Regions from separate parts of the Mesorhizobium sp. M0001 genome, predicted to be linked through region 2. Evidence: riboswitches for the same ligand, from Rfam matches in the RefSeq annotation. Region 2 holds a riboswitch; each other region holds the start of a gene.
What was found. A riboswitch is a leader RNA that binds a small molecule or an ion and turns the genes downstream of it on or off. The one in region 2 is predicted to bind cobalamin.

Region 1 (2,260 bases), on a different contig from region 2:
GATCCGCCCCTGAACAAGCGGGTCATGGATCCTCGTGGATGTCACGCGCGTGGCGGCAGCCTCGGCAGACGCTTTCAACGAGCCTGCCACCGCATCCCTGCCTTGGGACAGGGCCCGGGCCAGCAAGACCAGCTCGTCGGTCTTCTGGGCCGCGAAGGCGAGCCACGACCTGATGTCCGCGTCGAGTTCCGTCTCCATGCGCAGATCAATCGGCACATGCAGCATCGAGCAAGAAGGCGCGATCTCGACGCGGTCCAAGGGCCAGCCGGCGACGATCGGTTTGATGCGGTCGAGAATGGCGGGCAGGTTCGCACGCCAGACGTTGCGGCCATCGATCAAGCCAAGCGAGAGCACCAGATCCTTCGGAGCGAGCCGAGCCACCGTTTCCAGCTGCTCGGGAGCGCGCACGAGATCAATATGCAGGCCGGCCAGGGGCAGAGAAATCGCGGTTTCGAGATTGTCTCCCAGCGACCCGAAATACGTAGCCAGCATGATCTTCAGCTCGGGCGCGGCTTTCGACAGCTGGCCATAGGCGAATTCGAACGCAGCTCGTTCGTTTGGGTTCAGATCGAGGACAAGCGCTGGCTCATCGATCTGCACCCAGTCGGCTCCCGACAGCTTCAGCCTCTCCAGAAGCTGCTCGTAAACCGGCAGCAGCCGCGGTAGGAGCGCGATGGGACCGAACCCCTCGGCAGGCGATTTCGCCAGCTTGAGGAAGGTGATGGGTCCAAGGATGACTGGGCGTGTGTGAATGCCGAGAGCTTTAGCCTCGAGGAAGTAATCGACCGGCTTCGATGACGAGAGGGCGAACGTCTGATCATCATCGAGTTCCGGCACAATGTAGTGGTAGTTGGTGTCAAACCACTTGGTCATTTCCATCGCGGTTACACCAGGTCCATGAGCCTCCTCCTGGTAACCAGCGTGTCCACAATCCTCCTTCTGACCCTGGTTGCCGCGCGCCATTGCGAAGTAGATGTCAAGTGGGACCTCGCCGCTATTCCAGCCGTAACGGGATGGAACGGCCCCGACCATGGCTGCGGTGTCGAGCACATGGTCGTAAAGCGAGAAGTCGTTCGACGGGATTTTCGACACGCCGCGATCGCGCTGCTCTTCCCAGCTAGCGGCACGGAGCGCCTTCGACGTCGCAAGAAGGTCGCCAGCGGACGATGTTCCGGACCAGTAGCTTTCGAGGGCGAATTTCAGTTCTCGCCGACGACCGAAGCGCGGCACGCCGAGCGTTGCTACAGGAATTTGCTGAGAGACAGTCATGTCATACCCCGATGGTTGGGGGCGTCGGTGACAAGGAAGGCGCTAGCAGGCCGGCACCAACGCCGGGTTGCAGCGGCCACCGAGACACCCCGCCCGTGGACGTAATTCGCCGTGGCAGGTCTCCTGGCTCGCGGGGTCATAGCCTCTACCCGTCTTCCCGAGGGTATTCGCCTCAGTGACATGAGTGGGTTGACTCGCCGCTAACAGTTGCGGGGGCAGCGCCGGCATCGCACCGGCTTCCCCCTTAGCTTCGCTGCGGCAGTGCCGCACGCGAAGAACCACGACACGCAGACAATCACAACAATCCGCTCTCTTGTCAATGACGCATAACGAAATGTTTATGTAGTTATGCGATCGCGCTTTTACGCTTGTCTAACATTGTGAAATATTCAGCTGCCACCATTGTCCAACTAATGGATTTCTGTCGGGCTGCGACATCCCTCGCAGGTCGCCCATGAAGGATTTCGGACGAGACTTCAAGTGCGTGACAACGTCGTTAGAATGCACAAGATCCCAGCGAGCTTTGACACAGTTCCGCCACCGCGATGATCGCGTCAGTAGGGCGGCTGGTTAGTTGCCGGCGCATCTACAGAAACCCAGCCCCTTCCGCCTCGCGGCGCAAATTCTGCCTTGGCCTTGGGCCGATCTGCTGGATCACCAGGCCGGCCGCCAGCGAGCCAAGGTCGCCGCAGGTCTTGAGGTTGCGGCCCTGCGTGTAGCCATGCAGGAAACCGGCGGCGTAGAGGTCGCCGGCGCCGGTGGTGTCGACCAACTCCTTGATGGCGGTCGCCTCGATGACCACGGTCTCGTCGCCGCGCACGATCACCGAGCCTTTTTCGGAACGGGTGACGGCGGCAATCTTGCAGTCCTTGCGGATCTGAGCCAGCGCCTCGTCGAAGGATTTTGTCTGGTAGAGCGACTTGATCTCGTGGCTGTTGGCAAAGACGATGTCGACAGTGCCCGAGCGCATCAGCTCGAGGAACTCGTCCCG
Region 2 (2,260 bases):
TTCTTCGACAGGATCGTCATGGTCGAGCGTCTCGTCCTGAGCGCGCTGTGCCTGCAAAGCGTCCATGTCGTTGGCGACGCGGCCTTCGGCCAGCGCCGGGCCGTCTACCACGGCGATGACACCGTCGACGGTTACCCGGCTCTTCACGCTCGGCCACTGGAACGCCTGGACCAGCGGCTTGGGCAGAGCCAGGCCCGAGGTCTCGATCAGGATGTGGTCAACCTTCGGTGTCAGCGCGAGGATCTTGTCGAGGGCGGGCACGAAATCGTCGGCGACTGTACAGCAGATGCAGCCATTGGCCAGTTCGACGATGTTTTCCTCGGGGCAGGTGTCGATGCCGCAGCCTTTCAGGATTTCCCCGTCGATGCCGATGTCGCCGAACTCGTTGACGATGATGGCGATGCGCTTGCCGCCGGCATTTTCCAGGAGATGGCGGACCAGCGTCGTCTTGCCGGCGCCGAGGAAGCCTGTAACGACAGTGCAGGGAACACGGGAGAGGTTGGCGGCCGGGTTTGAAGCGTTCATCGTCAGTCCTTCAGCATGTCGAGGGGTGGGATGCGGGCAACGAGGCCGCGCTTGAGGCTATCGGGCCGGCCGCGCCACGGGATGAGGCCGTCGGTCGAAGTCGCGAAGAGCTTTGCGCCGGTGACGAGGTCGGCGCCGCTGGTTGGGGCCAGATCGCCGAAGACATAGCTCCAGCAGCCATCACGCAGGATCGCGGCGCTGAGGCGGCGCTTGCAATTGCCGAGACATTCGGCGGTGCGGACCCGGATATCGCCGGCAGCGGCGCGGCGTGTGTCCTCAGCCAGCAATTCGCCGGCGCGCGGATGGGCGTCGGAACCGGTCTCATCGCGGCAGGAGGCGCAGACGATGACGGTCACGCCGGTCAGGGCGTCGTTGTCCCCGGACGCAATGTCCGCTGTGCCAGCCGAAAAACTGCTGTTCTGGTCCAAAAACCGTGCTCCTTGCCCGGAAACCCGCCAGGCGATCGGATACTTTGTCTCAGACGGCAGGTCTCCTGGCTCGCGGGTCATCGCCTTGGTTAGCCGCCTTCCCGGTGTTACCCAGTGGCTTTCGGCCTTGGCTCTTCGCTTACAGTTGCGGGGACAGCCGCGGATTTGGGATTTTCGTCCCGCACCGCATTCCCTCTTGGCCCTTGCCGTTGCGGGCAGGGGACCGTCTGCAGCGGATTTAGGCTTTTGCGGGCGGCGGTGTCAACGCACGGCTACGACATGGCGATGTCGGCAGGGGCTGTCATGTCCCGGCTTCCGGCAGTGCCAGGATGACCTGTCGGATAGCTTGATAGCCATCGCTATAGTCCCAGTCATGACCGACAGCCAGATTCTGTCCCTCATGCCAAACCGCGTTGTCCAGAAGGACTTCGGCACTAATCAGCGTGCCCTTCAAGCCTGCCAGAAAGGTCCGGACAAAATGGCTTCCGGGGGGTACCGAAGCTGTGAACAGTTTTTCCAGCTTGGCATAGAATGCTGGATAGCCTGGTGTCAGCGAGCATAGCTCGGTTGTGGCTTGGGAAATGACCGGGCCGCTATAGATTTTCCAGCGGGCATCTTTTCGCCAGATCTTCCAACTGGCGCTGCTTCGCTGCCAAAGCTCTATTTCGGCCTGCATGTTCTCGCAGACGTGATCGGCCAGTCCCTCAATGGCCACATGGAAAACACCACGGAGAAACTTTTCAAACGCCTGGTTCAGTTCCTGTTCGCGCGTGTCGCCGAAGCCAGCAAAGGATTCAATGACCGGCTGAACATCAAGCAGCGGAGAAAAAATGTAGATTTCCAGGACCAGCCGGTCAGAACTCGTCTCGAACACCTCAGCCTCAAACCGAAGCTGCTTCGATTGGAGCATGACGTCCCTATCTCTGCGGACTGCATCTATTCCATGCGCAATGAGGGCGCCATGGATTATGTCGAGCACTTTGTCTGATGCCATTGCACAACCTACGAGGCTTATTGAGGCGTCTATGACAGACGCTGCAAGGGTTGGCCATCTCTCTCGCTAGCCAATGCCGGCCCCAGATTGCCGGCCGGCGTCACTTCGATGCGCTCAAGGCCAAGCCAGCCCTGCATCTCCTTTAGTTCCTCGAAAAGCTGTGCGGTGGTCTCAGGCGGTGCGCCTGCTTCGGCATAGGCGGCGTGGACGCGTAAGACACTCGCAGGCCGGTCGGCCTTGAGGTCGACGCGGGCGACGATCTTGTCGCCGAGCAAGAAAGGCAGCACGTAATAGCCATATTGCCGCTTGTCGG
Region 3 (2,260 bases), on a different contig from region 2:
AGGTTGTAGTCGACCCCCTCGACCGCATCCTTGTGCACCAGCCACTTGGTCGTCACCGCGGTTTCGGTGGCGCTGATCGGCAGCACCCGGAAGGTGACCGCATGGTCGATCAGTATGTGGTTCCAGGTCGTCGGATAGTGGTAGTGCATCAAGGTGCCGATGCGGTCGGCGGCAACAGTGTCGGACAGGTTCTTCGTCACCGCGCGCTTTCCGGACATCGTGTAGCTGACGGCATCGCGCAGCAGCGGCGCGCGGGTGGCGCGGTATTGCCCGGCCGGATCGATGCGGAACTTGCTCGGCAGGCCCGCCGCCTCGCATTTCGCCCAGTGCGCCAGCATCTCCGGATCGCTGTCGGCGCCCTGCACGCCGGTCACCGTCGGCGCTTCGGGGAATGTCTTGCACAGCTCTGGATGATTGCCGGCGCAGTGATAGCATTCGCGGTTGTTTTCCCAGACCAGCTTCCAGTTGCCCTTCTCGATGATGGTGCTCTCGAAGGCGACCTTGGCTTCATTCAGCCGGTGCGGCTTGAGGTAGGGCTGTATCATGGCGCGCATCGGGGCAAAGTCGGCAGGTTCTTTTGCCAGGCAGATGAAGATGTAGCCGCCGACGCTCTCGCAGGCGACGGGCTTCAGGCCGAACTGGCTCTTGTCGAAACCGTCGGCCATCTGGCGGGCAAACAGCAGCCGGCCGTCAAGCTCGTAGGTCCACTGGTGATAGGGGCAGACAAGCTTTGCCGCCATGCCCTTCTCAGTGTTGCAGACACGGCTGCCGCGATGGCGGCAGGAATTGTGAAAGGCGTTGATGTTGCCCTTCTGGTCGCGGACCAGCACCACCGGATAATCGCCGATCTGCACGGTGATATAACTGCCGGGCTTCGGCAGTTCGCAATCATGGCCGATGAACAGCCAGTCGCGATACCAGATAAGCTCCATGTCGAGCTTGAAATAGTCCGGGTCGGTGTAGAAGGGCTGTTCCAGCGAAAAGCCTTGCTTGCGGCCGTTCAGGAGCCTCAACATGTCGTTACGCGTATCCATAGTTCTGTCCTCGTGGTTTAAGGACTGAACTTGGTGGTGATGGAGGAAGGATCGGACGCAGGCCGGCGCGGCGCCGGACATGCACTATCCACCTCTTGACCGCCCACCGCGATCAGTCGAGTCTATGCATCTCGGGCTGGTTTCCGGGCTTTGGAGTTGTCCTTGCGGACCATCGCGACACCTTCCCAGGCTGCTGCCCAGTGGTCTCCCGTTGCGACTTCAACTCCACCACCGTTGCGGGGGCAGCGCCGGATTCTGACCGGCTTCCCAATTCTCCGCTGCGTCGTCACGAAGCGGCACCTGAGATGCGATCATCTAATCACGGCAGCAATCGCGACGTCGGCATGAAAGCGACATCATATCCATGCGGCGCGACACGCGCGGCATACGCCCCGCCGACCACCGAAGGGCTGAGATCCTGTCTTGCGGCGCTATCATCGCCGTTTCGAATCGCTGCGGATCCAGTTCCGATCGGGGGCAAAAAGGGCTCAACGGTATCGAAAAGTTACTATTAGCAATCTCTAATCGAACCGAACGGTTCGTTTCTGTTGACAATGCGTGCAGGACGGTGTGAACGACGGCCCGGAAACCGACACCGGAGCGAACCACTCGGTTCGACACAAGCGACTGAAAACAATGCGATAAATGACCATAGAGGAACTTCCTGGCACAATTTCAAGGTGCAGGACCGTGGTCCACACGGAACAACTTCGTGATTGGCAACCAGCCTATGGCTTTCCCACATCGGGGCTGTCCGAACGACGCGAATTCCTCCCAAGACACGCCGCTAGACGGACAGACAAACTGGAGTACTAAAAATGAAAAAGATCATCCTCACTGCCGCAGCCGTTTTGGCGATCACCGGCAGCGCCTTCGCCGGTAGCGACAATTACGGTTCCAATGGTGCGAACCAGCCAGCCGTCTCGGTCGACAGCTCGTATACGGCTTCCATTCAGAAGCCGGCGCACGCTGACAAGCAGCCTGTCGTTCAGGGCGCCGACCGCGACCTCTACGGCAATCGCTGATCCCGACCAAAGAAGGGCGGCTAACCCGTCGCTCTCGGGATCCCAAAAAATTCAGGAGTATTGAAATGAAAAAGATCATCCTTGCTGCCGCCGCCGTTTTGGCCATCTCCGGCAGCGCTTTCGCCGGCAGCGACAACTACGGTTCGAACGGCGCCAACCAGCCTGCGATTACGTCGACCGATAGTGGCCATACGGCTTCGG

Region 1: it holds a riboswitch for cobalamin, as region 2 does, so the genes downstream of both, metE (5-methyltetrahydropteroyltriglutamate--homocysteine S-methyltransferase) here and NKK50_RS02470 (DUF1636 family protein) in region 2, are expected to answer to the same signal.
Region 3: it holds a riboswitch for cobalamin, as region 2 does, so the genes downstream of both, NKK50_RS12670 (aromatic ring-hydroxylating oxygenase subunit alpha) here and NKK50_RS02470 (DUF1636 family protein) in region 2, are expected to answer to the same signal.

What each region holds. Positions count from the first base shown of each region.
Region 1 is NZ_JAMYVS010000013.1:57,907-60,166, reverse strand. It holds gene metE (5-methyltetrahydropteroyltriglutamate--homocysteine S-methyltransferase) at 1-1,269, opposite strand, end outside; cobalamin riboswitch at 1,366-1,567, opposite strand; gene NKK50_RS26555 (adenosine kinase) at 1,856-2,260, opposite strand, start outside.
Region 2 is NZ_JAMYVS010000001.1:520,933-523,192, forward strand. It holds gene cobW (cobalamin biosynthesis protein CobW) at 1-525, opposite strand, end outside; gene NKK50_RS02470 (DUF1636 family protein) at 528-953, opposite strand; cobalamin riboswitch at 992-1,196, opposite strand; gene NKK50_RS02475 (DUF6348 family protein) at 1,255-1,863, opposite strand; gene NKK50_RS02480 (winged helix-turn-helix domain-containing protein) at 1,977-2,260, opposite strand, start outside.
Region 3 is NZ_JAMYVS010000003.1:587,806-590,065, forward strand. It holds gene NKK50_RS12670 (aromatic ring-hydroxylating oxygenase subunit alpha) at 1-1,034, opposite strand, end outside; cobalamin riboswitch at 1,152-1,353, opposite strand; gene NKK50_RS12675 (DUF680 domain-containing protein) at 1,853-2,059, shown strand; gene NKK50_RS12680 (DUF680 domain-containing protein) at 2,125-2,260, shown strand, end outside.